3 regions of the Pseudomonas sp. H1_A03 genome follow, and region 1 is predicted to be linked to each of the others. Evidence: predicted binding sites of a transcription regulator. Region 1 holds the regulator's gene; each other region holds the start of a gene.
The links. The regulator FliA, encoded in region 1, starts transcription of late flagellar genes. The targets are predictions, from matches to a motif close to CTAAAGTTTNNNNNNNNNNNGCCGNTAA.
Positions count from the first base shown of each region.

Region 2: AB4O35_RS21275 (methyl-accepting chemotaxis protein) is a predicted target of FliA. The motif match lies at 4,896-4,923, and genes of this name have one in related genera.
Region 3: AB4O35_RS19685 (methyl-accepting chemotaxis protein) is a predicted target of FliA. The motif match lies at 5,431-5,458, and genes of this name have one in related genera.

Region 1 is NZ_CP162829.1:5,637,819-5,647,820, forward strand. It holds gene AB4O35_RS26035 (ParA family protein) at 1-713, opposite strand, end outside; gene motD (flagellar motor protein MotD) at 765-1,652, opposite strand; gene AB4O35_RS26045 (flagellar motor protein) at 1,668-2,408, opposite strand; gene AB4O35_RS26050 (protein-glutamate methylesterase/protein-glutamine glutaminase) at 2,408-3,538, opposite strand; gene AB4O35_RS26055 (chemotaxis protein CheA) at 3,586-5,802, opposite strand; gene AB4O35_RS26060 (protein phosphatase CheZ) at 5,814-6,602, opposite strand; gene AB4O35_RS26065 (chemotaxis response regulator CheY) at 6,621-6,995, opposite strand; gene fliA (RNA polymerase sigma factor FliA) at 7,165-7,905, opposite strand; gene fleN (flagellar synthesis regulator FleN) at 7,902-8,735, opposite strand; gene flhF (flagellar biosynthesis protein FlhF) at 8,842-10,002, opposite strand, start outside.
Region 2 is NZ_CP162829.1:4,552,741-4,562,742, forward strand. It holds gene pvdQ (bifunctional acylase PvdQ) at 1-1,896, opposite strand, end outside; gene AB4O35_RS21255 (fe2+ zn2+ uptake regulation protein) at 2,135-2,515, shown strand; gene AB4O35_RS21260 (hypothetical protein) at 2,531-2,719, opposite strand; gene AB4O35_RS21265 (LysR family transcriptional regulator) at 2,823-3,734, opposite strand; gene AB4O35_RS21270 (aldo/keto reductase) at 3,853-4,848, shown strand; gene AB4O35_RS21275 (methyl-accepting chemotaxis protein) at 4,981-6,975, shown strand; gene AB4O35_RS21280 (SRPBCC family protein) at 7,058-7,516, shown strand; gene AB4O35_RS21285 (DUF411 domain-containing protein) at 7,629-8,075, shown strand; gene AB4O35_RS21290 (YqaA family protein) at 8,072-8,515, shown strand; gene AB4O35_RS21295 (alpha/beta fold hydrolase) at 8,561-9,562, shown strand; gene AB4O35_RS21300 (D-2-hydroxyacid dehydrogenase family protein) at 9,589-10,002, shown strand, end outside.
Region 3 is NZ_CP162829.1:4,221,210-4,231,211, forward strand. It holds gene ggt (gamma-glutamyltransferase) at 1-1,453, shown strand, start outside; gene AB4O35_RS19670 (exodeoxyribonuclease III) at 1,633-2,427, shown strand; gene AB4O35_RS19675 (AAA family ATPase) at 2,437-2,964, opposite strand; gene pnuC (nicotinamide riboside transporter PnuC) at 2,961-3,524, opposite strand; gene AB4O35_RS19685 (methyl-accepting chemotaxis protein) at 3,729-5,363, opposite strand; gene AB4O35_RS19690 (undecaprenyl-diphosphate phosphatase) at 5,583-6,413, shown strand; gene AB4O35_RS19695 (DUF1294 domain-containing protein) at 6,410-6,793, shown strand; gene AB4O35_RS19700 (MmcQ/YjbR family DNA-binding protein) at 7,300-7,656, opposite strand; gene AB4O35_RS19705 (LysR substrate-binding domain-containing protein) at 7,653-8,561, opposite strand; gene AB4O35_RS19710 (FMN-dependent NADH-azoreductase) at 8,686-9,297, shown strand; gene AB4O35_RS19715 (alpha/beta hydrolase family protein) at 9,539-10,002, shown strand, end outside.

The sequences.
Region 1 (10,002 bases):
TTGCCGTCGAACTGCGACGGTGTGAGGCCTGCACGGCTGGCGTCACGCAGGCGCGTGTCCACCGGGATGTAGCCGTTCCAGATGGCCTCCGGATAGGCATCGCGCAATACGCGCAGGGTGCCGAGGGACGCTTGGGTGCGACGGTCGAACAAGGTCGGCACGATGCTGTACGGCAGCGCCTGTTTGCGCGAGCGGTTGATCATCGCCAGAGTGCTGACCATGCGCTCCAGGCCTTTAACCGCCAGGTGTTCAGTCTGCACCGGGATCACCAGTTGCTGGCTGGCTGCCAGGGCGTTCACCATCAACACGCCAAGCAACGGCGGGCTGTCGATGATCGCGTAGTCGAAGTCTTGCCACAGTTGCGCCAGGGTCTTGGCGATCACCAGGCCCAGCCCGCTCTGCCCCGGCGACTGGCGCTCCAGGGTGGCCAGGGCGGTGCTGGAGGGCAGCAGGGAAATGCTTTCGTTGCTGGTAGGCAGCAGCAGTTGGCCCGGCAAATCGGCCGGCACGCTGCCTTTATGCAGGAACAGGTCGTAGTTGCTGTGTTCCAGCGCATCCGGGTCGTAGCCGAAATAGCTGGTCATGGAGCCGTGAGGGTCCAGGTCCACCACGACCACACGCTTGCCCGCCTCAGCGAGCAAACCGGCTAAGGCGATGGAGGTGGTGGTCTTGCCGACTCCACCTTTTTGATTGGCAACTGCCCAGACTCTCATTCGGTTGGTTCCTCCCGGCGGGCACAGGCGCGACCGAGACATTGCATAGGGTTATTGAGCCGGCGACGGAGAATTGACGGCACTCTGACGAACCGGCGGCTTTGCAGGTGCCGGTGCAGTTTGTGTGCCAGCCCGCTTCAACGCCGCATCCGGAGTTGCATTGGCAGTGCCGGTACCGGTCAGGCTGCGGCGCACATCCAGGTTGCGCGACACCACCAGCACCACCCGACGATTGCGTGCGCGGCCTTCTACCGTGGCGTTATTCGCCACCGGCTGGAACTCGCCGTACCCTACCGACGCCAGGCGCCCGGGGTTCACGCCCTGCATCGCGAGCATGCGCACGATGCTCGACGCCCGTGCTGCCGAAAGCTCCCAGTTGGTCGGGTACTGCGCGGTGGCGATCGGGAAATTGTCGGTAAAGCCTTCAACGTGGATCGGGTTTTCGAACGGCTTCAGAATCGTCGCCACCTTGTCGATGATGGTGAATGCCTGGTCGCTGGGCATCGCATCGGCACTGGCAAACAGCAGGCTGGAATTAAGCTCGATCTCCACCCACAACTCATTGCCACGCACGGTCATCTGGTTGGAACTGATCAAGTCGCCAAACGCGGCACTGATGTCGTCGGCGATGCTTTTCAGCGGATCGCTGGTGCCACCGACGCCGGCAGCGGTTTCATCGCTATCGTTGACCAGCGGCTTGGCCGGGGTCACGGTCTTGGGCCGTTCTTCGCCGATCGGGATCGGCTTGAGGGCGCGGTCGGCGTCGTTGAACACGCCAATCAGCGCCTGGGAAATGACTTTGTACTTGCCTTCGTTAATCGACGAGATCGAGTACATCACCACGAAAAACGCGAACAGCAAAGTGATGAAGTCCGCGTAGGACACCAGCCACCGTTCGTGGTTGACGTGTTCTTCAGGCTCGCGACGACGACGGCTCATAATCGATATCTCCCATCAATCCATGAAGCCCTGGAGCTTCAATTCGATGGAACGCGGGTTCTCGCCCTCGGCAATCGACAGAATGCCTTCGAGCAACATTTCGCGGTAACGCGACTGGCGCATGGCAATCGACTTGAGCTTGCTGGCCACCGGCAACAACACCAGGTTGGCACTGGCCACACCGTAGATGGTGGCGACAAATGCCACGGCAATACCGCTGCCCAGTTGCGACGGATCGGCGAGGTTGCCCATCACGTGGATCAGGCCCATCACCGCACCGATGATGCCGATGGTCGGCGCGTAGCCGCCCATGCTTTCATAGACTTTGGCGGCGTTGATGTCGCGGCTTTCCTGGGTGTAGAAATCCACTTCCAGGATGCTGCGGATCGCTTCCGGCTCGGCGCCGTCCACCAGTAATTGCAGGCCTTTGCGCGCGTAGCTGTCGGGCTCCGCATCGGCCACGCCTTCCAGGCCCAGCAGGCCTTCCTTGCGTGCGGTGAGGCTCCAGTTGACCACGCGGTCGATGCCGCCTGGCAGGTCCACGCGAGGCGGGAAAATGATCCATATCAGAATCTGCATGGCGCGCTTGAACGAGCTCATGGGCGATTGCAGCAACGCCGCGCCCACGGTGCCACCGATCACGATCAGCGCCGCCGGGCCGTTGGCCAGGGCGCCGAGGTGGCCGCCCTCAAGGTAGTTGCCGCCGATAATCGCGACAAACGCCATGATGATGCCGATCAGGCTCAAGACATCCATCAGAGGCAAGCCTCCACCAGATGCTTGCCAATGTCGTCCAGGCTGTAGACCGCGTCGGCCAGGTCCGCTTTGACGATGGCCATGGGCATGCCATAGATCACACAGCTGGCTTCGTCCTGGGCCCAGATGGCGCTGCCGCCCTGCTTGAGCAGGCGCGCGCCTTCACGGCCGTCGGCGCCCATGCCGGTGAGCACCACCGCCAGAACTTTGTCGCCGTAGGACTTGGCGGCCGAACCAAAGGTGATATCCACGCACGGCTTGTAGTTCAGGCGCTCATCGCCCGGCAGGATTTTGATCGCACCACGGCCATCCACCATCATCTGCTTGCCACCCGGGGCCAGCAGCGCCAGGCCAGGACGCAGGATGTCGCCATCCTCGGCTTCCTTGACGCTGATGCGGCACAGCTTGTCCAGGCGCTCGGCAAAGGCCTTGGTGAAGGCGGCAGGCATGTGCTGGATCAACACGATCGGCGCCGGGAAATTGGCCGGCAGTTGGGTCAATACGCGTTGCAGGGCAACCGGGCCGCCCGTGGACGTACCAATAGCGACCAGCTTGTAGGCTTTACGCTTAGGTGCAGGCGAATGCGCACTTGGCGCAGACGCACGTGCCGGCATCACCGCAGGCCGTGCAACCGGGGCCGGGGCCGGAGCTGGGCGACTGAATGAGGAACTAGCGGGTGCAGCAGGGGCCACCACCGGTGCAGGCGCTGGCGCGCTGAATAAGCTGCGACGGTTACTGCGCGAAATGCTGTGCACCTTCTCGCACAGCATCTGCTTGACCTTCTCAGGATTGCGCGAGATGTCTTCGAAATTCTTCGGCAAGAAGTCCACTGCGCCAGCGTCCAACGCGTCGAGGGTCACTCGGGCGCCTTCGTGGGTCAGCGAGGAGAACATCAATACCGGGGTCGGGCAGCGTTGCATGATGTGCCGAACTGCCGTGATGCCATCCATCATCGGCATCTCGTAGTCCATGGTGATCACGTCCGGTTTCAACGCAATGGCTTGATCAATCGCCTCTTTACCGTTGGTGGCCGTGCCGACCACCTGGATCGTTGGATCAGCGGAAAGAATTTCCGAGACGCGGCGACGGAAGAAACCCGAATCGTCCACCACCAGGACCTTGACTGCCATAAACACTCCGTTAGGCGGGGCGGGCTAACCGCCCTGCCCCACCAGAATCAAATACGCCGAGCGGCGTAACGCTTGAGCATGCTCGGAACATCGAGAATCAGCGCGATCCGACCGTCACCGGTGATGGTCGCACCCGACATGCCCGGGGTTCCCTGCAGCATTTTGCCCAAAGGCTTGATGACCACCTCTTCCTGGCCAACCAACTGATCGACGACAAAGCCGATACGCTGGGTGCCCACGGAGAGAATCACCACATGGCCTTCGCGCTGCTCTTCATGGGCAGCCGAAGCGACCAGCCAGCGCTTGAGGTAGAACAGTGGCAACGCCTTGTCGCGCACAATCACCACTTCCTGGCCGTCCACCACGTTGGTGCGCGACAGGTCGAGGTGGAAGATCTCGTTGACGTTGACCAGCGGGAAGGCGAAGGCCTGGTTGCCCAGCATCACCATCAGGGTCGGCATGATCGCCAGGGTCAACGGCACCTTGATGACAATCTTCGAGCCCTGGCCCTTGGTCGAGTAGATGTTGATCGAGCCGTTGAGCTGGCTGATCTTGGTCTTCACCACGTCCATGCCCACACCGCGACCAGACACGTCGGAAATCTCGGTTTTGGTCGAGAAGCCCGGGGCAAAGATCAGGTTGTAGCATTCGCTATCGGTCAGGCGGTCGGCGGCGTCCTTGTCCATCACGCCACGCTTGACTGCGATATTACGCAATATGGCCGGGTCCATGCCTTTGCCGTCATCGGTGATCGACAGCAGGATGTGGTCGCCCTCTTGCTCCGCCGCCAGGATCACCTTGCCGCCACGGGACTTGCCCGAGGCTTCGCGTTCTTCCGGGGTTTCGACGCCGTGGTCGACGGCGTTGCGCACCAAGTGGACCAGCGGGTCGGCCAGGGCCTCGACAAGGTTCTTGTCGAGGTCGGTTTCTTCACCCACCAGTTCCAGGTTGATCTCTTTCTTCAACTGGCGCGCCAAGTCGCGAACCAGGCGCGGGAAGCGGCCGAAGACTTTCTTGATCGGCTGCATCCGCGTTTTCATCACGGCGGTCTGCAGGTCGGCAGTCACCACATCCAGGTTCGACACGGCCTTTTGCATGGCTTCATCGCCGCTGCTCAGGCCCAGGCGCACCAGGCGATTACGCACCAGTACCAGTTCGCCGACCATGTTCATGATGTCGTCCAGGCGTGCGGTATCAACGCGCACGGTGGTTTCGGCTTCACTGGCAGGCTTCTCGGCAACCGGTGCCGCTGCAGCACGTGCAGGCGCCGGAGCGGCGGCCGGTGCGGGCGCAGGCTTGGCGGCCGGTGCAGGGGCGGCGGCTTTGGCGGCAACCGGTGCAGCCGTGGCCACCGCAGCGGCCGGAGCAACTTCGCTGAACTTGCCCTTGCCGTGCAACTCGTCCAACAGGGATTCGAATTCGTGATCGGAAATCAACCCATCGCCTGCCGGTGCAGCAGCGGCAGGCGCTGCACTGCTGGCAGCCGCTGCAGGCGTGGCGGCGACGGCCGGCAAGGCATCGGCCGCGAAGGTGCCCTTGCCATGCAGTTGGTCGAGCAACGCTTCAAATTCGTCGTCGGTAATGTCAGTGCTGACGGGCGCGGCAGGTGCCGCGGCAGCCGCCGCCGGTGGCACGGCGTCGGCCGCGAACTGGCCTTTGCCGTGCAACTGGTCGAGCAGGGACTCGAACTCAGCGTCGGTAATGTCTTCGCTGGTCGGCGCCGCTGCCGGAGCAACGGCGGCCGGTGCTTCTGCCTCGGCCTTGACGGCACTGAGGGAGTTGAGCAGCTGTTCGAACTCGCTGTCGGTCACGTCCGGCTCGGCCTCAGCCAACGGCTCAGGCGCCGCTTCTGCTACCGGCGCAGCCGACAGGTCGGCGGGCTCCGCATAACGTGCCAGCGCAGCCAACAGTTCCGGCGTGGCCGCGGTGATCGGGGAACGTTCGCGGACTTCGCTGAACATCCCGTTGACCGCATCCAGTGCTTCGAGAATCACGTCCATCAACTCCGAATCAACGTGACGCTCACCCTTGCGCAGGATGTCGAACACGTTCTCGGCGATGTGGCAGCACTCCACCAGCTCATGGAGCTGGAGGAAGCCGGCGCCCCCTTTTACAGTGTGAAAACCGCGAAAAATTGCATTGAGCAGGTTCGCATCATCTGGTCGGCTTTCCAGCTCGACCAGCTGTTCGGACAGCTGCTCTAAAATTTCGCCGGCCTCTACAAGGAAATCCTGAAGGATTTCTTCATCGGCGCCGAAGCTCATGTGGGTGCTCCTTAGAAGCCTAAACTGGATAACAGGTCATCAACATCATCCTGACCCGATACAACGTCTTCACGTTTATCGGCATGAATCTGCGGACCTTCACCCTTGGCGAGATGTTTTTGTGGATCTTTTTCCGAGAGGATCGCTTCGCGGTCATGTTCGATACCGGCAAAACGGTCTACCTGGCCTGCCATAAGCACTAATTTGAGCAAGTTGCTTTCCACTTCGGTGACCAACTGGGTCACACGCTTGATCACCTGGCCGGTGAGGTCCTGGTAATCCTGGGCGAGCAGAATGTCGTTGAGGTTGCTGGAAACCGTGCGGTTTTCCTGCTCGCTGCGTGACAAGAACCCTTCGACCCGACGCGCCAGCTCACGAAACTCTTCAGCCCCGACTTCGCGACGCATGAAGCGGCCCCAGTCAACGCTGAGGGCCTGGGCTTCGGTGGCCATGCCATTGACCAGGGGCGTGGCATTTTCCACCAGGTCCATGGTGCGGTTGGCCGCCGCCTCAGTCAGCCTGACCACGTAGGACAGGCGTTCGGTGGCATCGGTGATTTGCGAAATTTCTTCGGCCTGGGGCATATGCGGGTCAATCTGGAAATTGACGATCGCACTGTGCAGCTCGCGCGTGAGCTTGCCCACTTCCTGATACAGGCCGCGGTCACGGGTCTGGTTGAGCTCATGGATCAACTGCACCGCGTCGCCGAACTGGCCTTTTTCAAGGCTTTCGACCAACTGGTGAGCATGCTTTTTCAGGGTCGACTCAAAGTCTCCCTGTGACGTTTCTTTATGCTCCATAGCTCCCCCGCGATGGCATTAGCCGTGGATGCGTTCGAAGATTTTTTCGATCTTCTCTTTCAAGGCCAATGCAGTGAATGGCTTGACCACGTAACCGTTAACCCCGGCTTGGGCGGCTTCGATGATCTGCTCACGCTTGGCTTCGGCGGTCACCATCAGCACAGGAAGGCTGCGCAGCTTTTCGTCAGCACGCACGTGGCGCAGCAAGTCGATACCGGTCATGCCCGGCATGTTCCAGTCTGTTACCAGAAAGTCGATGCTGCCGCTGTTGAGGATCGGAATGGCTGTGATGCCGTCATCCGCCTCGACCGTGTTAGTGAACCCAAGGTCACGCAACAGGTTTTTTATGATCCGCCGCATCGTTGAGAAGTCATCAACGATGAGGATTTTCATGTTCTTGTCCAATTCGACCTCCAAGCAGTCTTAAACGCGCCCAGCACCTGGACGCGCCATTTCATTCAACAGGCATTACACAAAAAGGACTGCCGGGGCCACCACGGGTCGAACCCGCGAAGGTCAATCACCGTCGCGGTATCGTCTGCAGTGCCCCCCACACTGCCTGTCAGCGCGCTCGCCACTCTCCCAAACGCCCCCGCAAGCGGGCTGCGCACTGGCTATGCAACTGGCTGACCCGCGATTCACTGACCCCCAGGACCTCACCGATTTCCTTGAGGTTCAGCTCTTCGTCGTAGTACAGCGCCAACACCAGCCGCTCACGCTCCGGCAAATTGGCAATCGCTTCCGCCAGCGCCCCCTGGAAGCGTTCATCTTCCAAGTCGCGCGATGGCTCCATATGAGCGCTCGCGCCGTCTTCGTGCAGCCCTTCGTGTTCGCCGTCCTGCAACAGGTCGTCGAAACTGAACAAGCGGCTGCCCAAGGTATCGTTCAAAATCCCGTAATAATCGTCGAGACTCAATTGGAGTTCGGCCGCAACTTCGTGATCTTTAGCGTCGCGACCGGTTTTTGCTTCAATTGCGCGAATTGCGTCACTGACCATGCGCGTATTGCGGTGTACCGAACGCGGCGCCCAGTCGCCTTTACGCACTTCATCGAGCATCGCGCCACGGATACGGATACCCGCATACGTCTCGAAACTCGCCCCCTTGCTCGCGTCGTATTTGGTCGACACTTCGAGCAAACCGATCATGCCGGCCTGGATCAAGTCTTCGACCTGGACGCTGGCGGGCAGGCGTGCCAGCAAGTGATAGGCAATGCGCTTGACCAAGGGCGCGTAGCGCTCGATCAACTCGCCCTGGCTGTCACGGGCAGACTTCTTGTAAGCGTTGTAGCCGTTCGCTGTCATAGCACCGGTCCTGCGCTCGTCTGATGCACCAATCGCTCGACGAAAAACTCCAGATGCCCCCGAGGGTTGGCGGGCAACGGCCAGGTATCGACCTTCTGGGCAATAGCCTTGAACGCCAATGCGCATTTGGAACGAGGGAACGCTTCGTAGACTGCACGCTGCTTTTGCACAGCCTTGCGCACACACTCGTCGTAGGGAACTGCGCCAACGTATTGTAAGGCGACATCGAGGAAGCGGTCCGTGACCTTGGTCAACTTGGCGAACAGGTTGCGCCCTTCCTGCGGGCTCTGGGCCATGTTGGCCAGGACGCGGAAGCGGTTCATGCCGTAGTCGCGGTTAAGCAGTTTGATCAGGGCGTAGGCGTCGGTGATCGAGGTGGGTTCATCGCAGACCACCAGCAAGACTTCCTGCGCGGCGCGCACGAAGCTGACCACTGACTCGCCGATCCCGGCGGCGGTGTCGATCACCAGCACGTCGAGGTTGTCGCCGATATCACTGAACGCCTGGATCAGGCCGGCATGCTGCGCTGGGCTCAGGTGCACCATGCTCTGGGTGCCAGAGGCGGCCGGCACGATGCGGATGCCACCGGGGCCCTGCAGCAGCACATCGCGCAGCTCGCAGCGGCCCTCGATCACATCGGCAAGGGTGTGTTTGGGCGTCAGCCCCAGCAGAACGTCGACGTTCGCCAGCCCCAGGTCAGCATCCAGCAGCATGACGCGACGGCCAAGCTCTGCCAGGGCCAGGGACAAATTCACTGACACGTTAGTTTTTCCGACGCCACCTTTGCCGCCGGTCACCGCGATCACCTGTACGGGATGCATGCTGCCCATTTTATTTCTTTACCTTGTCTTGCTTAGACGCAGGCTACATGGCTTGGCCGCGTGAATCGCTTGCAGACCATCGATGTAGATACATTTCATTGTGTTCATCCTGACCTCAACCCACCCGTTTTGCGGGGCTGTGGTAAAGGTCGGCGAACATATCGGCCATCGCTTCCTCGCTAGGCTCTTCTTGCATTTGCACGCTGACTGCACGGCTGACCAACTGATGACGGCGCGGCAGATGCAGATCATCCGGAATCCGCGGCCCGTCGGTCAGGTAGGCGACCGGCAATTCATGACTGATGGCCAGGCTCAGCACTTCACCCAGGCTCGCGGTTTCATCGAGCTTGGTGAGGATGCAACCGGCCAGGCCACAACGCTTGTAACTATGATACGCAGCGGTAAGAACCTGTTTCTGGCTGGTGGTTGCAAGCACCAGGTAATTCTTCGACTTGATGCCACGCCCGGCGAGGCTTTCCAGCTGCATGCGCAAGGCCGGGTCGCTGGCTTGCAGGCCGGCGGTATCGATCAGCACCACGCGCTTGCGCAGCAACGGGTCGAGGGCGTTGGCCAGGGACTGGCCCGGATCGACGTGGGTCACCGGCACATTGAGAATTCGGCCCAGGGTCTTGAGCTGTTCCTGGGCGCCAATACGGTAGCTGTCCATGCTCACCAGCGCGATATTCTGCGCGCCGTACTTGAGCACATAACGCGCCGCCAGCTTGGCCAGGGTGGTGGTCTTGCCCATGCCGGCAGGGCCGACCATGGCAATCACACCGCCCTCTTCCAGAGGTTCGATTTCCGGCGTGGTGATCATCCGCGCCAGGTGCGCCAACAACATGCGCCAGGCCTGGCGTGGCTCTTCGATTTCGGTGGTCAGGGCCAGCAGGTCGCGCGACAACGGGCCGGACAGGCCGATGCGTTGCAGGCGGCGCCACAGGTTGGCCTGTAGCGGCTTGCTGCCTTGCAACTGCGTCCAGGCCAGCGAGCCTAGCTGCACTTCGAGCAGTTCGCGCAGGCCGTTGAGTTCAAACCGCATCGAGTCGAACACACGCTGGTCGACGCCAGCAGCCGGGGCTGGTGCGGCGGGACGCGGCGGTTCTTTGAAGGTCGGCTCAACCAACGGCTCGGAAGCCGTCAGCGGCAAGCCAGCGAACAATTGGCGATTGGTGGTGGCATCGCTGTCGCCACGCATGCTCAGTTCAGCCTGGGCCGAGACAATGCGCGACGCGGTCTTGCGCAGCTCGTCTTCGAGCTCCATGTTCGGCACGCGCGG
Region 2 (10,002 bases), 1.1 Mb from region 1:
CAGGGCTTTGGCGACGGGGGCGCGGTCGATGGCCAGGCCACGTGGGGTGGTGAGAGGCTGGGCCGGGTCGAAGGCGACGCGCCAGGCGTCGGGGATTTCCTGCAGCTGTTGCACCAGGTTGATGAAGTGCACCAGGCCAACGCCGCTGTCGAGGTTCGCGCGCTGGTCCCAGTTTTTCAGGCTGGTGCACAGCGGTTGCAGCGCGGCGGCGTCGGCGCCGAGGTATTTGGCGCAGAACGCGAGCAGGTCGGGCATGACTTGGCCCGCCAGGTACACTTCGTTGTCCATCACCATGTTTTGCAGGTCGGTGACAGTGATCGGTTTATTCAGGGACTGCAGGCGTTGTAGCGCGAAGCGCGCGCGCGGGCCGAGGCCGATGTGGTCCTGGCTGATCACCGGGGAGAACCCGGTGAGTGGCGCCTTGGGGTTGACCAGCCACGCCGAGTCGTTGGAATGCTGCACGTAGTCGCTGCGCTCGAGTTGCGGCAGCTGTTCAGCCGGGAAGATGCCGGCCTGGGCCGCGCGTGGGTCGATGTCCCAGGCGCAGGCGCTGCGGGCGCCGTCGAGCATGATCAGTTGCAGGGCGGCGTGAGGGTCACTGCATTGCGCCAGTTTGGCCGCGCTGACGTTGGGCACCACTGACTGGTTCATGTACAGGCTCTGGCCCTGGTCATCGGCGGCCACCGTGTTGACCCACGGGATACCTTGCAGGGTGCGCACTGAGGTTTTCAGTTCATTAAGGCTGCTGGCGCGGTTCATCGCATACCACTGTTGCAGCACGCGGTCGTTGCCCAGGTTGGCGTCGCGCAGACTGAACGCGTACTGCCTATCCCAATCGAGCTTGCCCGGCCACTGCACCACTGGGCCGAACTGCGAGCTATAGACCGTGTGCGACTGGTTCTTGAGGCTGCCATCAGCTTGTTTGACCTGCACGTTCACCGTGGTTTTATCCAGGGCAACAGATTTGCCATCGAGCATGTAGCGCGTGGAATCCTTGGGGTCCAGGGTCAGGCGGTACAGGGTGAAGTGCTTGGACGTATCCACCGTATGGGTCCACGCCACATGCTGATTGAAGCCGATATTGATCACCGGCAAGCCCGGCAGCGCGGCGCCCATCACATCCAGCTGGCCGGGGATGGTCAGGTGCATCTCATAAAAACGCATGCCGCCCACCCACGGGAAGTGCGGGTTGGCCAGCAGCATGCCGCGCCTATTGAATGAGCGATCACGCCCCACCGCCACCGCGTTACTGCCGCGATCGAAGGCGAAGCGCTGTTGATTGACGGCGGCCAGTTCAAACGCCTTGGCGCGGGTCGGCGCACTGGCCGTTGCTTGTGGAGGTGTAGCACCGACCAGGGCTTCGGCGAATTGGCCTACACCACCTTCCACCAATAGCCTACGGGTCAGTTTGACCAAGTCTTCAGCCACCAGTGGCCGTACCCACGCCGCCTGGCACTGCGCCGGCGCGCCCTGCTCTTTCAGGTAGCGGTTGTAGCCGGCCACATAACCTTCAATACGCTGCTGGATCTGTGGGCTCTGCGCTTTCCAGAACGCGGCGACGGCGTCCGGCGTATTCAGCCAGGTAAAGAACACATCGCTGGCCAGGTTGTTGCGCTCTTCCAGGGTCGTCTGCTCGGGGCCAAAGAAACTGGCGCGCTGGCCATTCACCGTGACCACTTCATTGGCCAGCAGGCACAGGTTGTCCTGGGCGTAGGCGTAGCCAATGCCGAAGCCCAGGCCACGCTCGTCATTGGCGCGTATGTGCGGCACGCCATAGCTGGTACGACGGATATCCGCCGACGCTTGCGTCACCTGCTCCCGCGCCAGCGCAGCCAGGCTCAACCCCAGCAACACCCCGGCCACACATACCCTGGACAACCCATTGGAAATAATCACGCAGACTCCACAGTCAGATTTAATCGCCTCACGCGGGGTAATAACCCCACCGTAAGAACGCAAACCACTGGGAATAATTTAGCAAGGGGCGAGGTTTATTGACGGCGGTGCGAATGTGACAAAACCGATACCGACGAATTTTCTACATCCGGCACTTCATGATTTCGCTCGCTCGTTCGTCTTATTAATCAAGAGCGCTCATTTTTTTCCTGATCAGGCTCTGATAAGGAGTTTTTGCATGTACAACTCGCAAGTGCCCACGGATGGACATTCACCGGCTGCCGAGACCACTTTTGGCAGCGGTACACAAGTGTTCGGCAAAACGCCGGAACAGCAAGGCAACCAGCGTATTCGCCACCTGCTCAAGTGTTTTGGGTTGCGCACCAGCCTGATCCGGCTGAAGGTCATTGACGCCCTGCTCACCGCCGCCGACAACCGACGCAGCCTCGGCGTGCGCGGTGTGCACAGCCATTTGCTGGAACTGGGCATTCCGCTGTCATTTCTCAGCGTGCGCGAGGTGCTCAAGCGCCTGTGCAGCGAGGGCGTGATCACCCTCAATGCAGATAAAAGCTACAGCCTCCACGAAGAGGCTGCCAAGGTGATCGAAGGTCGCACCTGAGGCACGACCTAGCGCTTAGAGCTTGACCTTGCGGCGCATGACACCGTTGATCACCACCACGACCACTGCGACGGCAATGGCGATGGTCTGGAATGTTTTCTCACTGATAACCCCAGTGTTCTGCAAGTAGGACAGGCCAAACATCGTCGCCAGTACGGCCAGGGCAATCAGAATCGAATATTTCAAACGTTGCTTTTGTGTCATGACGGGTTCCTGAACCTGAAGAGTGTAGCTACGGTGAATAGCCGAATCTGCCAGGCACATAATGGCGAGCGGGTCCGACAGGCGCACATGTTACAGGCGATGCCTAGCGCTGCAAACCGGTGCCCGATTGCGCGCAGCGCTCAACCAGCCAATCGACAAACACCCGCACGCGCTGGGACAGTTGGCGGTGTGGTGGGTACAACGCGGTCAGGGCCATCTTCGGCACAGCCAACTGCGGCAATACTTCCAGCAACGTGCCCTCGGCCAACTGGCGCATCGCATGATAATGCGGCGCCTGGATCAAGCCGAACCCGGCTTCGCAGGCAGCGAAGTAGCCGTCAGAACTGTTCACCGCCAAGCCTTTTGGCAGGTTGACCGTCTGCAATTCGCCGCCCACCTCAAATTCCAGGCCGAACCGTTTGCCGCTGGCACTGGAGACGTACTCGACCATCTGGTGATCGACCAGGTCTTCGAATGAGGTGGGAACCCCCCTGCGCGCCAGGTACTCCGGACTTGCCAGGGTGAGTTGATCCATCATCGCCAAAGGCCGCGCCACCAGCGATTCGTCCAGGGCCAGGCCGCCGCGCAGCACGCAATCGACGCCCTCGCGGATCAGGTCCACGGGGCGGTCGTTAAGGCCTATCTCCAGTTCAATCTGCGGGTAGCGCGCAGTGAATGACGGCAATGCGGGGATCACGATCAAGCGGCCAATGCCCGACGGCATATCCACGCTCAGGGTGCCGCGCGGGTTCTGGCGCTGGGTGGAAAACACCGCTTCGGTTTCTTCCAGGTCTGTCAGCAGTTGTACGCAGCGCTGGTAGTACGCGGCGCCATCCAACGTAGGGCTGACTTGCCGCGTGGTGCGTTGCAACAGTTGCACGCCCAGGTGTGCTTCCAATTGCTTGATCAGGATGGTCACCGAAGCGCGTGGCAATTGCAGGCTGTCGGCCGCCTTGGCAAAGCCGCGCAGCTCGACGATCCGTGTGAACACACGCATTGCGTTGAAACGGTCCAAGTGACGGCTCCCCAGTGGATTATTTAGATAATACGAACAGTGATAGCAGTTTTAGCCGGTTTATCCCGATTTTGTCGAGCGTGACAATGGAGCCCTTCCCCATTAAGGAGCTGACCCCATGCACACCCGTCCACTCGGTACAAACGGCCCACTCGTCTCCGCCATCGGCCTCGGCTGTATGGGCATGAGCGATTTCTACACGCCTGGCAACGACACCCGGGAAGCCACCGCCACCCTGCACCGCGCGTTGGAGCTGGGCATCAATTTCCTGGACACTGCTGACATCTATGGCCCGCACACCAATGAACAACTGATCGGCCAAGCCATCGCCGGCAAACGCGAGCAGGTGTTCCTGGCCAGCAAGTTCGGCATCCTGCGCGACCCGGCCAACCCCACGTCGCGCGGCGTCAATGGCCGCCCCGAGTACATCCGCGAAGCCATCAACGGCACCCTGCGGCGCCTGGGTGTAGAAACCCTGGACCTGTACTACCAGCACCGTATCGACCCGGATGTCGCCATCGAAGAAACCATCGGCGCGATGGCCGAGCTCGTGCAACAAGGCAAGGTGCGTTACTTGGGCCTGAGCGAAGCCTCCGCCGCCACCCTGGAACGCGCTCATAACGTGCATCCGATCAGTGCCCTGCAAAGCGAGTACTCGTTGTGGAGCCGCGACCAGGAACATAACGGTTGCCTCGCCACCTGCCAGCGTCTGGGTATTGCATTTGTCCCCTACAGCCCGCTCGGCCGTGGCTTCCTGACGGGCGCGCTGAAAAGCCCGGATGATTTCGGCACCGATGATTACCGTCGCTTCAACCCGCGTTTCCAAGGCGAAAACTTCGGCAAAAACCTGCAACTGGTGCAGCAAGTGCAGGCGCTGGCAGCCGATAAAGGTGTCAGCGCCGGGCAACTTGCGCTGGCCTGGGTGTTGGCGCAGGGCGATTACATCATTCCGATTCCCGGCACCAAGCAGCGCAAGTACCTGGAAGAAAATGCGGCGGCCGTTTCAATCAACCTCAGCCAGGCAGAATTGGCGGCCCTGGAAGCGATCTTCCCCGCCGAGGCACCCGCCGGCTCGCGCTACCCCGAGGCGGTAATGGCCATGCTGGATATCTGATCAAAGGAGCGCCCTCACAAGGCGCTCTTTTTCTTGCACGATGGTACCTAAAGCTCCTCCTATCCAAGCCGATAGCCCTACGAAGCTCTAACAAAGCCGCGTCGACAATAAACGCTTCGTAAGGACGACCCCATGCCCCCACTGCGCTCCATCCAAGCCCGCTATACCCTGTTCCTGGTGCTGTTCGTCCTGGTGTTATTTGTATTGACCGTGGTGGGAATCGGCCAGTTGGTCGCGCCTACGCTGCGTCATACCGAAGAACAGGTGGTGCTCAACCGCATCGCTGAGGTCGCCGAGCAAATCCAGGGCGAGCTGAACAAGGTTCAGTCCCAGCAACGCAGCATCACCCAGACCATCCCTTTGCTCGACAGCGATGCCATCGACAAAGTCCTCCCAGGCCTGGTCGACCAATATGGCGAGCTGAAAGTCTTCGGCGGCGGGATCTGGCCGCTGCCCAATCAACGCACGCCTGGACGCAACAAGCACAGCACGTTCTGGCACCGTGATGCCTCGGGCAAGCTGGCCGTGAATACGTTCTGGAACAGCGACCCAGCGCCCAACTACTACGACCAGAGCTGGTACAAAGGTGGCCTGGCCTCGCCGCGCGGCCAATGCGCCTGGGCCGCCGCCTACAAGGACGACGCCAGCCAGGAGCCGCGCACCAACTGCGCCATGGCGATCCAGCGCGACGGCGTGCCTTATGGCGTCGCCACCATCGACGTGACCCTGGGTTTCTTCAATGACTTGGTGGCCAGCAAAGAAAAAGACATCGGCGGGCAAATGCTGATCGTCGAAGGCGACGGCAAGATCATCAGCAACAGCACGCGCATCAGCAGCCCGGTGGTGTTGAAAAACATCAGCGAACTCAGCGGCTCCTCGGCGTTTGCCGCCCAGGTCAGCAAGGCCCTGGCCCATCGCGACCAGGCGTTGCAACGCAGCGAGTTCGACAACCAGGGCGTGGCCAGCACCTTTTATATGCGCCCGATCGCCGGCACGCCGTGGTTCCTTGCCACCGCCCTGCCTACTTCGCTGATTACCGCCCAGCGCGACGACGTGCTCGGCACCCTGGCCCTGCTGCAAATCCCCATGGTATTGCTGCTGGTGCTGCTCGCGGTGTATGCGATCCGCCAACTGGTGCAGCGCATGAAGTCGCTGAAAACCAATATCGACGCGCTGTCCGCCGGCGATGCCGACTTGACACGACGCATCACCATCCGCGCCGAAGACGAACTGGGTGCCATTGGTCACTCGGTGAACCGCTTTATCGTCTACCTGCAGAACATGATCGGCGAGGTCACCCAAGCCACCGGTGCCATGTCGTCGAGCCTTGAGCAACTGCAGCGGACCTCGGCGCACACCAATCAGATTCTGGTGCGGCACGCCTCGGAAACCGACCAGACGGTAACCGCCATCACCGAAATGAGCTCCACCGCCGACACCGTCGCGCAAAACGCCGCCGAAACCGCTGCGTTCACCCAGCGCGCCAATGAGCACGCCGACCGTTCCCGCGTGGTGGTGGGTGAGGCCTCCAACAGCGTCAGCGCCTTGATCGGCGAAGTCTCCAGCGCCACCCACAGCGTGGAAAACATGCGCCAGGACGCCGCACGCATCACCGAAACCCTCGGCGTGATCGGTGCAATTGCCGGCCAGACCAACCTGCTCGCCCTCAACGCCGCGATTGAAGCGGCGCGTGCCGGGGAGCAGGGCCGTGGTTTTGCGGTGGTCGCCGATGAAGTCCGCGCCCTCGCCGCCCGCACCCAGGCCAGCACCTCGCAGATCAACGAAATGCTCACCCGCCTGACCGCGGGCGTCAGTTCCTCGGTAGCGGCCATGGAAAACACCCAGGCCAGCTGTCAGTCGGCGGCGGATGCCACGGCGCGGGTGAACACCGGCCTGGACGAAATGGCAGGTTCCGTGAGCCATATCAACAACCTCAGCACCCAGATCGCCACGGCCGCCGAGCAGCAAAGCGCAGTGACCGAGGAGATCAACCGCAGCATGGTGCAGATCCGACAAATGGTCGAAGAGCTGGTACAGAGCGGCCACGCCACTGAAACCAATACCCAGAGCCTGCTGGATGCGAATGGCCGAGTGATTGCCTTGATGGGTCGCTTCAAAGTGCGGTGATAAATGGTTGAAACACTCCCGTGCCAAAGCGCGGGAGTGGGACTATTCTGACAGCTCGAAGACGCCACACAGGAGGTGTGCCATGCGCTCAGCCGAGCAGTCGGTCCGCTTGGAGCGGATCAGTCAGGAACGCTTTATCCAGGCTCCCATCGAAGCCGTTTACGACTATGTGACCCAACCGGATCGCTGGCACGAATGGCACCCCACATCCCTCAGCGCCGACACCGGCACTACCGGTTCCCTTCCTGCCGGCGCACGTTTCACTGAATTCATCGACTTGCTGGGTGTGCGTGTGCCGATGAGTTACCGCGTACAGATCGCCCGGCGCCCCGGCGAATTCAAGACGGTCTTCACCTCCGTGGCCGTCGATGGCTCCATCCACTATTTCCTGCTGCCCCACCAAGGCGGGACGCTGTTCAAGCGTGTATTGACGTATGAAACCGAATTGCAACTGACCACGTTGCATGAACGCATGATCGAACTCTCGGCGGTAGCCCTCGGCCAGCTCAAGCGTCGGATGGAAAATCCACCCTTCGTATAATTTTGAAACATTCCCACCCTGCCTGCTGACCTTTGGGCGCTGGCTTGCCTGCGATGACGTCGTCATGATCGCCGCCATCCCAATTGCTAACGCCTGCACGCGAGCCTCCCCTATGAAAAGCACATTACGCCTGGCCCTGCTCTCTGCCCTGTTCACCACCACCCTCGTCCAGGCCGCCGACCTGATCCCCATCGACGTGCACCGTGACGCCAACTGCGGCTGCTGCAAAAAGTGGATCAGCCATCTGGAAAGCAACGGATTCAAGGTCAACGACCACGTGGAAGCCGATATGAGCGCCGTCAAACAACGCTTGGGCGTGGCACCGCGCCTGGGCTCGTGCCATACCGCGGTGATCGACGGCAAATTCGTCGAAGGCCACGTGCCCGCTGAACAGGTGCTGGCCTTGCGCAAACGTGATGACCTGCTGGGCATTGCTGCACCGGGCATGCCCATGGGCTCGCCGGGTATGGAAGTGGAAGGCCGCAGCGAGGCTTATCAAGTCATCGGCCTGACCCGTGAGGGTAAAGATGTCGTGGTGGCTGAATACCCGGCGCAATGATCGCGGGCTACCTGGGATTATTCTTCGCGGCGTTTGGCGCCGCGACCTTACTGCCACTGCAATCGGAAGCCGTTCTGGTTGGCCTGCTGCTCAGCGGGCATTACAGCCTATGGCTGTTGCTGGGGGTTGCCACGTTGGGCAACGTGCTGGGTTCAGTGGTGAACTGGTGGCTCGGCCGCTGGGTTGAGCACTTTAAGGAACGGCGCTGGTTTCCGGTCAGCGACAGGCAGTTGGACAAAGCCCGCAAACATTACGCGCGATGGGGGCATTGGACCCTGTTGCTCAGCTGGGTGCCGATCATTGGCGACCCGCTGACGTTGGTCGCCGGGGTAATGCGTGAGCCTCTGTGGCGATTCCTGCTGCTGGTGACCCTGGCCAAAAGCGTACGTTATGGCGTGCTCGCGGCAATTACCTTGCAGTGGGTGTTAATCCCCACTTAATCCCCTCGCAACAGCATCCGAGCACCCTTTTTCGGAGCCCTGCCAATGCCCCTGACCCGCGCTTTTTGCATCGCCGGCCTGCTCGCGGCCACTACCGCCCCAGCGTTCGCCGCGACCTACGGCCCCGAGCTGCAAGGCTTCGAATACCCCTACCCGCTTCAGCATTTCGAATTTGAATCCCAGGGCAAGGCCTTGCAAATGGGCTATATGGACGTGCCCGCCAAAGGGCAGGCCAACGGCCGCAGCGTGGTGCTGATGCACGGCAAGAACTTCTGCGGCGCCACATGGGAAGGCTCGATCAAAGCCCTGAGCGACGCCGGTTACCGGGTGATCGCGCCGGACCAGATCGGCTTCTGTAGCTCCAGCAAGCCCGATCACTATCAATACAGCTTCCAGCAACTGGCAACCAACACCCACCAGTTGCTGGAGAAGCTCGGCATTCAAAAAGCCACGCTCATTGGCCACTCCACCGGCGGCATGCTTGCCACGCGTTATGCACTGATGTACCCCGCGCAAACCGAACAGCTCGGGCTAGTCAATCCGATTGGCCTGGAAGACTGGAAGGCCTTGGGCGTGCCCGCCCTCACCGTCGACCAATGGTATGAGCGCGAGCTGAAAGTCAGCGCCGAAGGCATTCGCAAATATCAACTGGCCACCTATTACGTCGGGCGCTGGAAGCCGGAGTACGAGCGCTGGGTGGACATGTACGCAGGCCTGAGCAACGGCCCGGGGCATACGCTGGTCGCGTGGAACTCGGCGCTGATTTACGACATGATCTTCACCCAGCCGGTGTACTACGAGTTCAAAAACCTGCAAATGCCCACGCTGCTGCTGATCGGCACGTCCGACAACACCGCCCTTGGCAAAGACGTCGCACCGCCAGCGGTCAAGGCGAAGCTCGGCAACTATGCCGTGCTGGGCAAGCAAGTGGCCAAGTTGATTCCCCATGCAACCCTGGTGGAATTCCCAGGCTTGGGGCATGCACCGCAGATGGAGGAACCGGCCCAGTTTCACAAAGCGCTGTTGCAGGGGCTGAACGCGCTTTAATCCAACCTTTTTCGAGGTGCTCGTGAATGTCGGTACAGATCGCAGTCATTGATGATTGGCAGCATGTGGCCAGTGGCGTGGTGGATTGGTCGGTCCTGGAGGCCGTGGGCGATGTGCACTTTCTGCACGATTACCCGGCAGATACCGCCACCATGATCGAGCGTTTAAAGGGCTTCGAGGTGATTTGCGTGATGCGCGAACGCTCCACCTTCGACAAAGCCCTGCTGCAAGGCCTGCCAGCGCTCAAATTGCTGGTCACCGGCGGCATGCGCAACGCGGCGATCGACATTCCTGCTGCCAAGGCCCAGGGCATCACCGTATGCGGCACCGACAGCTATAAACACGCGGCGCCGGAACTGACCTGGGCGTTGATCATGGCCTCCACCCGTAACTTGGTGGCCGAAGCCAATTCGTTGCGCGCTGGCGACTGGCAGGTTGGC
Region 3 (10,002 bases), 1.4 Mb from region 1:
CGGGCGCAAGACCTTCCTCGATTTTCGCGAAAAAGCGCCGTTGGCAGCCACCGCCAATATGTACCTGGACAAGGACGGCAACGTCGTCGAAGGCCTCAGCGCCAAGGGCCACTTGGCCGTTGGCGTACCCGGCACTGTCTCGGGCATGGAGCTGGCCCTGAGCAAATACGGCACCCTCAAGCGTGCCCAGGTCCTCGCCCCGGCGATCAAGCTGGCGGAAAACGGCTTTGCCCTGGAGCAGGGTGATATCGACCTGCTGCATACCGCTACCGGTGAGTTTGAAAAAGACAAGGACATGCGCGGAATCTTCCTGCATAACGGCCAGCCGCTGCAGGTGGGCCAGAAGCTGGTGCAGAAAGACCTGGCCAAGACCCTCAAGGAAATCTCGGCCAAGGGCAGTGACGGTTTCTATAAAGGTTGGGTTGCCAAGGCCCTGGTGGATTCCAGCCAGGCTGGCAAAGGCATCATCACCCAGGCAGATCTCGACAAATATAAAACCCGCGAGCTGGCGCCCATCGAGTGCGACTACCGTGGCTACCACGTCGTTTCGGCACCGCCGCCGAGCTCCGGTGGCGTGGTGATCTGCCAGATCATGAACATCCTCGAAGGCTTCCCGATGGCCGACCTGGGCTATCACTCGGCCCAAGGCCTGCATTACCAGATCGAAGCGATGCGCCACGCCTATGTGGACCGTAACAGCTACCTCGGTGACCCGGATTTCGTAAAGAACCCGATCGAGCACCTGCTGGACAAAAACTACGCGACGAAACTGCGTGACGCGATTGATCCGCAGAAGGCCGGTGATTCCCAGGCGATCAAGCCGGGTGTATCGCCCCATGAAGGCAATAACACCACCCACTATTCCATCGTCGACAAGTGGGGTAACGCGGTGTCGGTCACCTACACCCTCAACGACTGGTTCGGTGCGGGCGTGATGGCGAGCAAGACCGGGGTGATCCTCAACGATGAAATGGACGACTTCACCGTCAAGGTCGGCGTGCCGAACATGTACGGGCTGGTCCAGGGTGAAGCCAACGCCATTGCACCGGGCAAGGCGCCGCTGTCGTCGATGAGCCCGACCATCGTGACCAAGGATGGCAAGGCGGTGATGGTAGTGGGTACGCCAGGTGGCAGCCGCATCATTACCGCGACCTTGCTGACCATCCTGAATGTGATCGACTACAAGATGAACATCCAGGAAGCCGTGGACGCGCCGCGTTTCCACCAGCAGTGGATGCCTGAGACGACTAACCTGGAGACCTTCGCGGTCAGCCCGGACACCCAGAAGATCCTCGAAAGCTGGGGCCACAAGTTTGCAGGTCCCCAGGACGCCAACCACTTGGCGGCGATCCTCGTGGGCGCTCCATCCCTGGGTGGCAAGCCGGTGGGGAATAACCGCTTCTATGGGGCGAATGACCCGCGTCGCAACACGGGGCTATCCCTCGGCTATTGAGGCCTGACGCAATCCAAATGTGGGAGTTGGCTTGCCTGCGATGCAGGCGATTCGGTAGATCAGGCTGACCCGGTTGATGCTATCGCAGGCAAGCCAGCTCCCACACTTGGAGCCATGCTGGACGGAACATCTGCACACCTTCCAGGCTCTACCCCAAGAGCCCTGGAAGGACCCGCCCCATGAAAGCGCTGAAAATCGCAACCTTCAACATCAACGGTATTCGTGCCCGGCTGCCTAACCTGCTGCAATGGCTGGAACGGGACCAACCGGACATCGTCTGCCTGCAGGAACTCAAGGCGCCTGAAAGCCTGTTCCCCTACGCCGAATTTGAAGCGGCCGGTTACGGTGCGATCTGCCTGGGGCAGGCGTCCTGGAACGGGGTGGCGATTTTGGCGCGGGACGCTCAGCCATTGGAGAGCCGGCGCGGTTTGCCGGGCGATGACAGTGACACGCAAAGCCGCTATATCGAAGCCGCCGTGCATGGCGTATTGGTCGGCTGCCTGTATTTACCCAATGGCAACCCGCAACCCGGGCCGAAATTCGACTACAAGCTGGCGTGGTTCGAGCGGCTGATCGACTACGCAGCGGCGCTGCAAGCCAGTGAACATCCGGTGCTGCTGGCTGGGGATTTCAATGTGGTGCCCACGGACCTGGACATCTACAACCCGCGCTCCTGGCTCAAGGACGCGCTGCTGCAACCGCAAAGCCGTGACGCTTACCAACGCCTGCTGGAACAAGGCTGGACCGATGCGCTACGCCATTTGTATCCCGATGAGCGGGTCTACACCTACTGGGATTACTTCCGCCAGCACTGGCAGAAAAATGCTGGCCTGCGCATCGATCATGTGCTGCTCAACACCGCGCTTACACCCTATCTGAAGGGCGCGGGCGTCGACGCGTGGGTGCGCAACGAGCCTCACGCCAGCGACCATGCGCCGACGTGGATACAACTGGGTACACGCAAAAAGCGCTGATATCGCGGATCAGTTCGAGGCCAGCAAGTGCGTGACGGCGTCGAAGGCTGTGTGACGGCGTTGCTCCCAGTCGCCCCCCATGGCCACCACCGGTTGCTGATGCTGGTGCATCCAATCCAGGCTGGCTTGGTAAAACGCTTGGCGATCCGCCAGTTCCGGTTGGCAGCGTTGGCCGTCGGCGGTCCATTCCACATCATCCGGCGAGAGCAGCAGGTGCAGGTCGTAATGCCGTGCCAGCAGTTCGCTGTCCAGCCACGCCGGGTAGTCGCCGAACAGGGTTTGGCTCCAGAGTCTGTTGGTCAGCAAATGCGTATCGAGGATCAACAGCTCAGGCTGTTCGGCGCGGGCAGCATCCTCCCAGGCCAGTTGGCCGCGGGCGATGGCCGGGATATCGGCCAAGGTGGTATCACGTTGATGATGGTCGATGAAATGGCGCACATATTCACCGACCATCAGCCCGCCGAAGTGCGCTTGCAGTTCAGCCGCCAGCCAGCTCTTGCCGCTGGATTCGGGACCCGCCAGTACCACCACTTTCATGCGTGCAACGCCGGGTCGGCGCGCCATTCACGCCAGCCTTGCACGGCGATCACGGTGAACAGCGCGTACAGCGCGGCGGTGAGGTACAAGCCTTTGTAGAGGAACAGCCCGACGAAGATCACGTCCACCACAATCCACAAGGCCCAGCACTGCACACGTTTCTGCGCCATCCACATTTGCGCCACCAGGCTGAAACCGGTGAGCGCGGCGTCGAGCCAGGGTTGGGCGGCGTCGGTCCAGTGGGCCATGGCGGCGCCGAGCAGCAGGCTGCCGACGGCGCCGACCGTGAGGCTGGCCATGATTGCCGGCACACCCAGGCTGGTGACCTGGCGCCCTTGCTTGACCTGGCCGGCGCGGGTCCACTGCCACCAGCCGTAGACCTGCAGGGCGGCGTAAACCACCTGCAGCAGCATGTCGGAATAGAGTTTCACGTCGTAGAACACCCAGGTGTAAAGCAGCACCATGACCAGCCCGATCGGCCAGCACCAAGGGTTTTGCTTGACCGTCAGCCACACAGCGATCACCCCCAGGGCAGCGGCAAACAGTTCAAGCCCGGACATGGTGGTTCCTTGTGAGAGTGGGAGAGGGCGGGGATTGTAACGAAAGAAGATTGGCGTAGGAATTGGCTTGTAGTGAGCGGGCTTGCCCCGCGCTGGGCTGCGTAGCAGCCCCAATAAGAACACCGCATTCTGTCAGACAGAGCGCGGCGACTGGTTTGGGGCGGCTGCGCCACCCAGCGCGGGGCAAGCCCGCTCGTCACGGGACTAGACTTTGAACTGGCGCAAGAGGCCGTCGAGTTGATCGCTCAGGCCGCGCAAGTGCGCACTTGCTACGCTCGACTGTTCCGCCGCCAACGCCGTGCTGTGGGACAAACCGGCGGCCTGGGTGACGTTCTGGTTGATGTCTTCCACCACATGCGCCTGCTGCAGCGTGGCGCTGGCAATCGACGCGTTCAGACCGTTGAGGTTGTGCAGGGCCTGGCCGATGGCGGTCAGGCTGGCGCCGGCCTGGCCGGCTTGCTCGATGGTCAGTTGCGAAGCGCTGTGGCTGTCGCTGATCACTTTGACCGCCGCTTCCGAATGGCCTTGCAGGCGCTCGATCATGCCCTGGATCTCAGCCGTGGATTTTTGCGTGCGCTGAGCCAGCAGGCGCACTTCATCGGCCACCACCGCAAAGCCGCGGCCTTGTTCGCCAGCGCGTGCCGCTTCAATCGCCGCGTTCAAGGCCAGCAGGTTGGTTTGGTCGGCGATGGAACGGATGACCTCGAGCACGCTGCCGATCTGGGTACTTTCAGCGGACAGGGTACGAATCACTTCCACGGCCTGGCTGATGGTGTTGGACAGTTGGTCGATCTGTTGCAGGCTGCCGTCGATATTGACCTGGCCTTGCTGCGCCTGGGCCTGCGCGTCGCGCATTTCGCTGGCGGCGTGTTCAGCGTTCTTGGCCACGTCCTGCACGCCGTAGGTGACTTCATTGATGGCGGTGGCCACCAGTTCCATCTGCTGGGACTGTTGCTGGCTGCGGTCATGGGCCTGGGTCGCATTGTTGCCCAGCTCCTGTGAGGACTGGCCCAGCGCGTTGGCGCATACCTGCAACTGGCTCACCACCTCGCGCAACTTGGCGGTGAAGGTGTTGAAGTGATGGGCCAATTGGGTGACTTCGTCCCTGCCGTGGGTGTCGAGGCTGCGGGTCAGGTCGCTTTCGCCGCTGGCAATGTTGCCCATGGCGTTCACCGCGTCCTGCAACGGCCGCACGATGCTGCGGGCAATCAGTGAGACCAGCAACGCCATCACCAGCGCAATGCCGAGGCCGATAAACGAGGCCTTCCAGACCTGGGTGCTGAATTCGGCCTGCACATCATCCACGTACACACCGGAACCGATAATCCAGCCCCACGGCTGGAACAGTTGGATGTAAGAAGTTTTCGCCACTGGCGCGTCGGCCCCAGGCTTCGGCCAGCGATAGTTGACGATGCCGGCGCCCTTGGCCTTGGCCAGGATCACGAACTCGTTGAACACGGCAAACCCGTCAGGGTCACGAATGGCCGACAGGTTCTGGCCATCGAGCTTGGGGTTGGCCGGGTGCATGATCATCACCGGCGTGAGGTCGTTGATCCAGAAATAGTCGTCATGGTCGTAGCGCAAGCCACGCACCACGCTCAGGGCCTGTTTCTGCGCGGCTTCGCGGGTCATCACGCCAGTCGTCTCGAGGCTGTGATAAAACGTCAGGATCCCGCTGGCGGCCTGGACCACGTGTTGGGTCTGTAGGCGCTTGGCCTGGTACAAGTCGTCATGGATCTGCTTGAGCATCAGCAAACCCAGGGCCAACAGCATCAGCACGGCGACTATCAGGATCAGCCAGAGGCGCCGGCTGATCGACATATTGCGCAAACTGTTCATCGTCCTGTCACTCCGGGCTTTTTATAATTGTGGGCGTTGCATCGACTTTTCCGCCTTGTCTGATAGGCTTTCGGCCTGTATTCGGAAAACCTGAGTACTGTCTGATTTTTCACAGGATTTTTGCGGGTTGGGGGTAAAACCCAGCATCGTGTCTTGTCGTCAGTGAACCATTAAAAAGATCAACGAGGCTTGCCATAGAGCAAGACCTTTGGGGGAAGCATGGATTTTTGGACCGCCATACAGGCATTGATTCTTGGCGTTGTGGAGGGGCTTACCGAGTTCCTGCCGATTTCCAGCACTGGCCACCAGATCATCGTCGCCGACTTGCTCGACTTTACCGGCGACCGTTTCAACGCGTTCAACATCATCATTCAACTGGGCGCCATCCTGGCCGTGGTGTGGGAATTCCGTGGCAAGATTTTCGAAGTGGTCAGCGGCCTGCCGACCCAGCGCAAGGCCCAGCGGTTCACCGTCAACCTGCTGATTGCGTTCTTCCCGGCCGTGGTGTTGGGGGTGATTTTCGCCGACCTGATTCATCATTACCTGTTCAACCCGGTCACCGTAGCCACGGCGCTGGTGGTGGGCGGCGTCATCATGCTGTGGGCCGAGCGCCGCGAGCACGAAGTACACGCCGAGACCGTCGATGACATCACCTGGAAAGACGCGCTCAAGGTCGGCCTGGCGCAGTGCCTGGCGATGATTCCGGGCACGTCGCGGTCCGGCTCGACCATTATCGGTGGCCTGTTGTTCGGCCTGTCGCGCAAGACCGCCACCGAGTTCTCGTTCTTCCTGGCGATGCCGACCATGGTGGGTGCGGCGGTGTATTCGGGCTACAAGTACCGTGACCTGTTCCAGCCTGCGGACTTGCCGGTGTTCGCCATCGGCTTTGTGACCTCGTTCATCTTCGCGATGATTGCGGTCAAGGGCTTGCTCAAATTCATCGCCAGCCACAGCTATGCAGCGTTTGCCTGGTACCGCATTGCGTTTGGCTTGCTGATCCTGGCGACCTGGCAATTCGGCTGGATCGACTGGGCTGCGGCCAAGGCATGATGATTCAGCATCCACGCTTGAAGGCAGCGCTCTTCGTGCTGCTGTGCGCGGCGCCGCTGTTGGGTTCGGTATTGGTGTGGCAGCGCGGCGAGACCGTGATCCCGCTGGCGGCGTATGGCGTGGTCAGCGTGATTGCGTTTTTCCTGTATTGGAGCGACAAGCGCAAGGCGCGCACTGACAGTTGGCGTACGCCGGAGAATATCCTGCATGCCGTGGAACTGGCGGGCGGTTGGCCGGGGGCGTTGATTGCCCAGCAGGTGTTCCGGCACAAGACGCGCAAGGTGTCTTATCAGGTGCTGTTTTGGGTGATTGTGTTGCTGCACGAGGTGTTTTGGCTGGATCAGCTGTTTTTGGGTGGGACACTGGTTTCGGTGCTTTAGGCTTGGGTATCTGGTACTACGCCAGACCTGTGGCGAGGGAGCTTGCTCTCGTGGCGGCCTGATAGTCGCTCGAGCCCTATCAGGTGTAAATGAAGTTCAAATGTGGGAGCTGGCTTGCCTGCGATGGCTATGTGTCAGGCGCTAGAGTTTTCTGGTTGGGGTACATATCCGTTGCTGCGGTCACGGCCACTTAGGGTTCCGCCCTTACGGCGGCTCACTTTGGAAAAGCCCCAAAGTAAGCAAAGGGCTCTTGCCCCCCCACTCGGCACCTCGCCTAGGCTCGGTGTGCCCTCACTCCGGCTTGAATCCGTGGGCCGCCGCGATGGGCCATCCTTGGCCCAGCGCGGCTAACCCGGCGTCCTGCCGGGTTACCCACGGATTCAAGCCTGCGTTCGGCCAGCGTGGTTGACGGGGCGCCTGAGATCAAGATCAAGATCAAAAGCAAAGCAGAGCAAATTAAAAGCAGAGCAGCCGATAGTCACTTAGATAACTAGGGTGCTTTTGCGTCAATCATCCAGCAACAGCCCGACCTGCGTGCGCTTGGGCAACTTGCTGACCACCAACTGGTGGGACCGCTGCAACAAGTCACGCAGTTCATCGGCCCCAAGCGGGTAGGGCGTGTTCATGATGATCCACTGCGCGCGGGCCAGATACGGCGCCGGGTGGATGCCTGGGCGGTCCACATGGCCGAGGAACAGTTCCTTATCGACCTTGAACGCCAGCGATTCACCGCGCAGGTTCTGCAGGGCGAACATCTTGTTGCCGGCAATCGAGAACACACGCACACCGCCCCATTTATAGTCCTCCCGCGCACCGGGCAGGCTCAGGCAGAAGCTGGCGACGTGTTCTTCGGTCATCCTCATAGCAAGCGGTCTCCACAGCCTTTGAAGCCCTCTTCCAGGTAGTCGATCCAGGCACGTATCGCCGGCAGCACGCCGCGCCGATGCGGGTAAACCGCCTGCAGCCAGCCGCCCGGCAACGACCATTCAGGCAACAATTGCACCAATCGGCCGCTGGCCAGCTCTTCTTCGCAATACATCATCGGTAACACGGTAAAACCCACGCCCATGATGGCGCTGGCTTTACGCACAATGAAGTCTTCGATGCCCAGGCGGGCCTCCATCACCAGTTCGTGAGGGGTGCCCTGTGGGTCGAGGATACGTTGATGCACCATGCGGTCTGCCTCCAGTGCGCCGAGTATGGGCAGTTGCCTGAGGTCGTCGAGGCTGTTGACCCGGCGCTCGCGCACGAATTCGGGACTGGCGACCAGCACGGTCTGGGCCTGGCGCAAGCGTTTGGTCACCAGTAGCGGGTCTTCATCACCGAGTTCACGCACGCGCAAAGCCACATCGATACCTTCCGCCACCAGGTCGACACGGCGATTGACCAGGGTCATTTCCAACTGCACCTGGGGGTGGGCAGCGAGAAAGCCCGCGACCAGCTCCGGCAGAATATGCTGCGCCATGCCCACCGGGCAGCTGACCCGCAGCCGACCACGGGGTTCGCTGGACATGCTGGCCACGGCCTCATCGGCCATTTCCGCTTCCAGCAGCATGGCCTGGCAGTGGCGCAGGTAGCGCTCGCCGACGGCGGTGAGGGTCAATTGGCGGGTGGTGCGTTGCAGCAGGCGCGCGCCCAGGCGTTCTTCCAGCTCGGCGATGCGCCGCGACAGCCGCGACTTGGGAATTCCCAGCAATCGCCCGGCCGCCGCGAAGCCACCGGCTTCCACGACTTTGGCGAAATAATAGAGGTCGTTGAGGTCTTGCATGGTCAGCCTATTGTCCTGTCAGTGGGACGAACTATCGCATTTAAGCTGCCTTGTCGGCTATTGGTTTCATGCGTAGCATCACCACCATCTGATCGCCCCTGACGATCCTAACCGGAGATCCCACATGAAACTCTTGCATATCGATTCCAGCATTCTCGGCGACAACTCGGCGTCCCGTCAGCTCAGCGCGGGTGTGGTCAAGGCCTGGCAAGCGGCGGAGCCGGGTGTGGAAGTGACTTACCGTGACCTGGCGGCCGAAGGCATCAACCACTTCTCCGGCGCGACCCTGGGCGCCCTGGGCACCCCGGCCGAACAGCGCAACGCCGCCCAGCAACAAGAAGCCGACCTCAGCGCAAAGACACTGGCTGAATTCCTCGCCGCGGATGCCGTGGTACTGGCTGCGCCCATGTACAACTTCACCATCCCGACTCAATTGAAAGCCTGGATCGACCGCATCGCCGTCGCCGGCCAGACTTTCCGTTACACCGAAGCCGGCCCGGAAGGCCTGTGCGGCAACAAGAAGGTCATCATCGTATCGACGTCGGGCGGCCTGCACGTCGGCCAAGCCACCGGTGTAGCCCACGAAGAATATCTGAAAGTGCTGCTGGGTTTCCTTGGCATCACCGACATCGAGTTCGTCCGCGCCCATGGCCTGGCGTATGGTGATGAGTTCCGTAGCAAATCCCTGAGCGACGCCAACGTACTCATCAACGAACAATTGTTTGCCGCCGCGTAAAGCTTATGTAAAACAGCACGTTTCCCCGTTTCAATCTGAAGCGGTGCGTCTAAACTCTGTATTCTGATCGCCTCAAAACGACCGGAATATGGAGTTTTTTCGTTTACCCGCTGTCATTACTCTGGCCCAGGTTATGCACGCATTGGGTTATCACCCGGTGCGAGCGCCTTGAACCATGGACTTTTCAACCAGATATGCCGCGGATGTTGAACGTGGGCACACAGCAAAGGTGGCCATCCCCATGATGCGTCTTTGTGCTGTTATGGTTCTTTCCCTGCTCGGCAGCCTGGTTTCAGTGCACGCCGCCCCTGCACCGCACCCCCATTGGAGTGTGGGCTTCCACCGCATGACTTTTCTCGACCCGCTGGACTTGCAGCCGATGAAAGCCATCGCGTTCTACCCGTCCACCGACGCTGAGCACACCACGCCGTTGGGCGCCTATCACGTCGCGGCCTCTGAAGATTCCAAGATTGCCATCGGCCGATTTCCGATGTTGATGTTGTCCCACGGCAACACTGGCACACCTCTGGCCCTGCACGACCTGGCCACGTCGCTGGCGCGTAAAGGTTTTGTGGTGGTGGCGGTGCTGCATCCTGGCGACAACTACAAAGACCACAGTCGACTGGGTACGGTGAGCAACCTGTATGGCCGGCCGATCCAGATTTCTGAAGCGATCACTGCCACCCTGGGCGATCCGATGCTGTC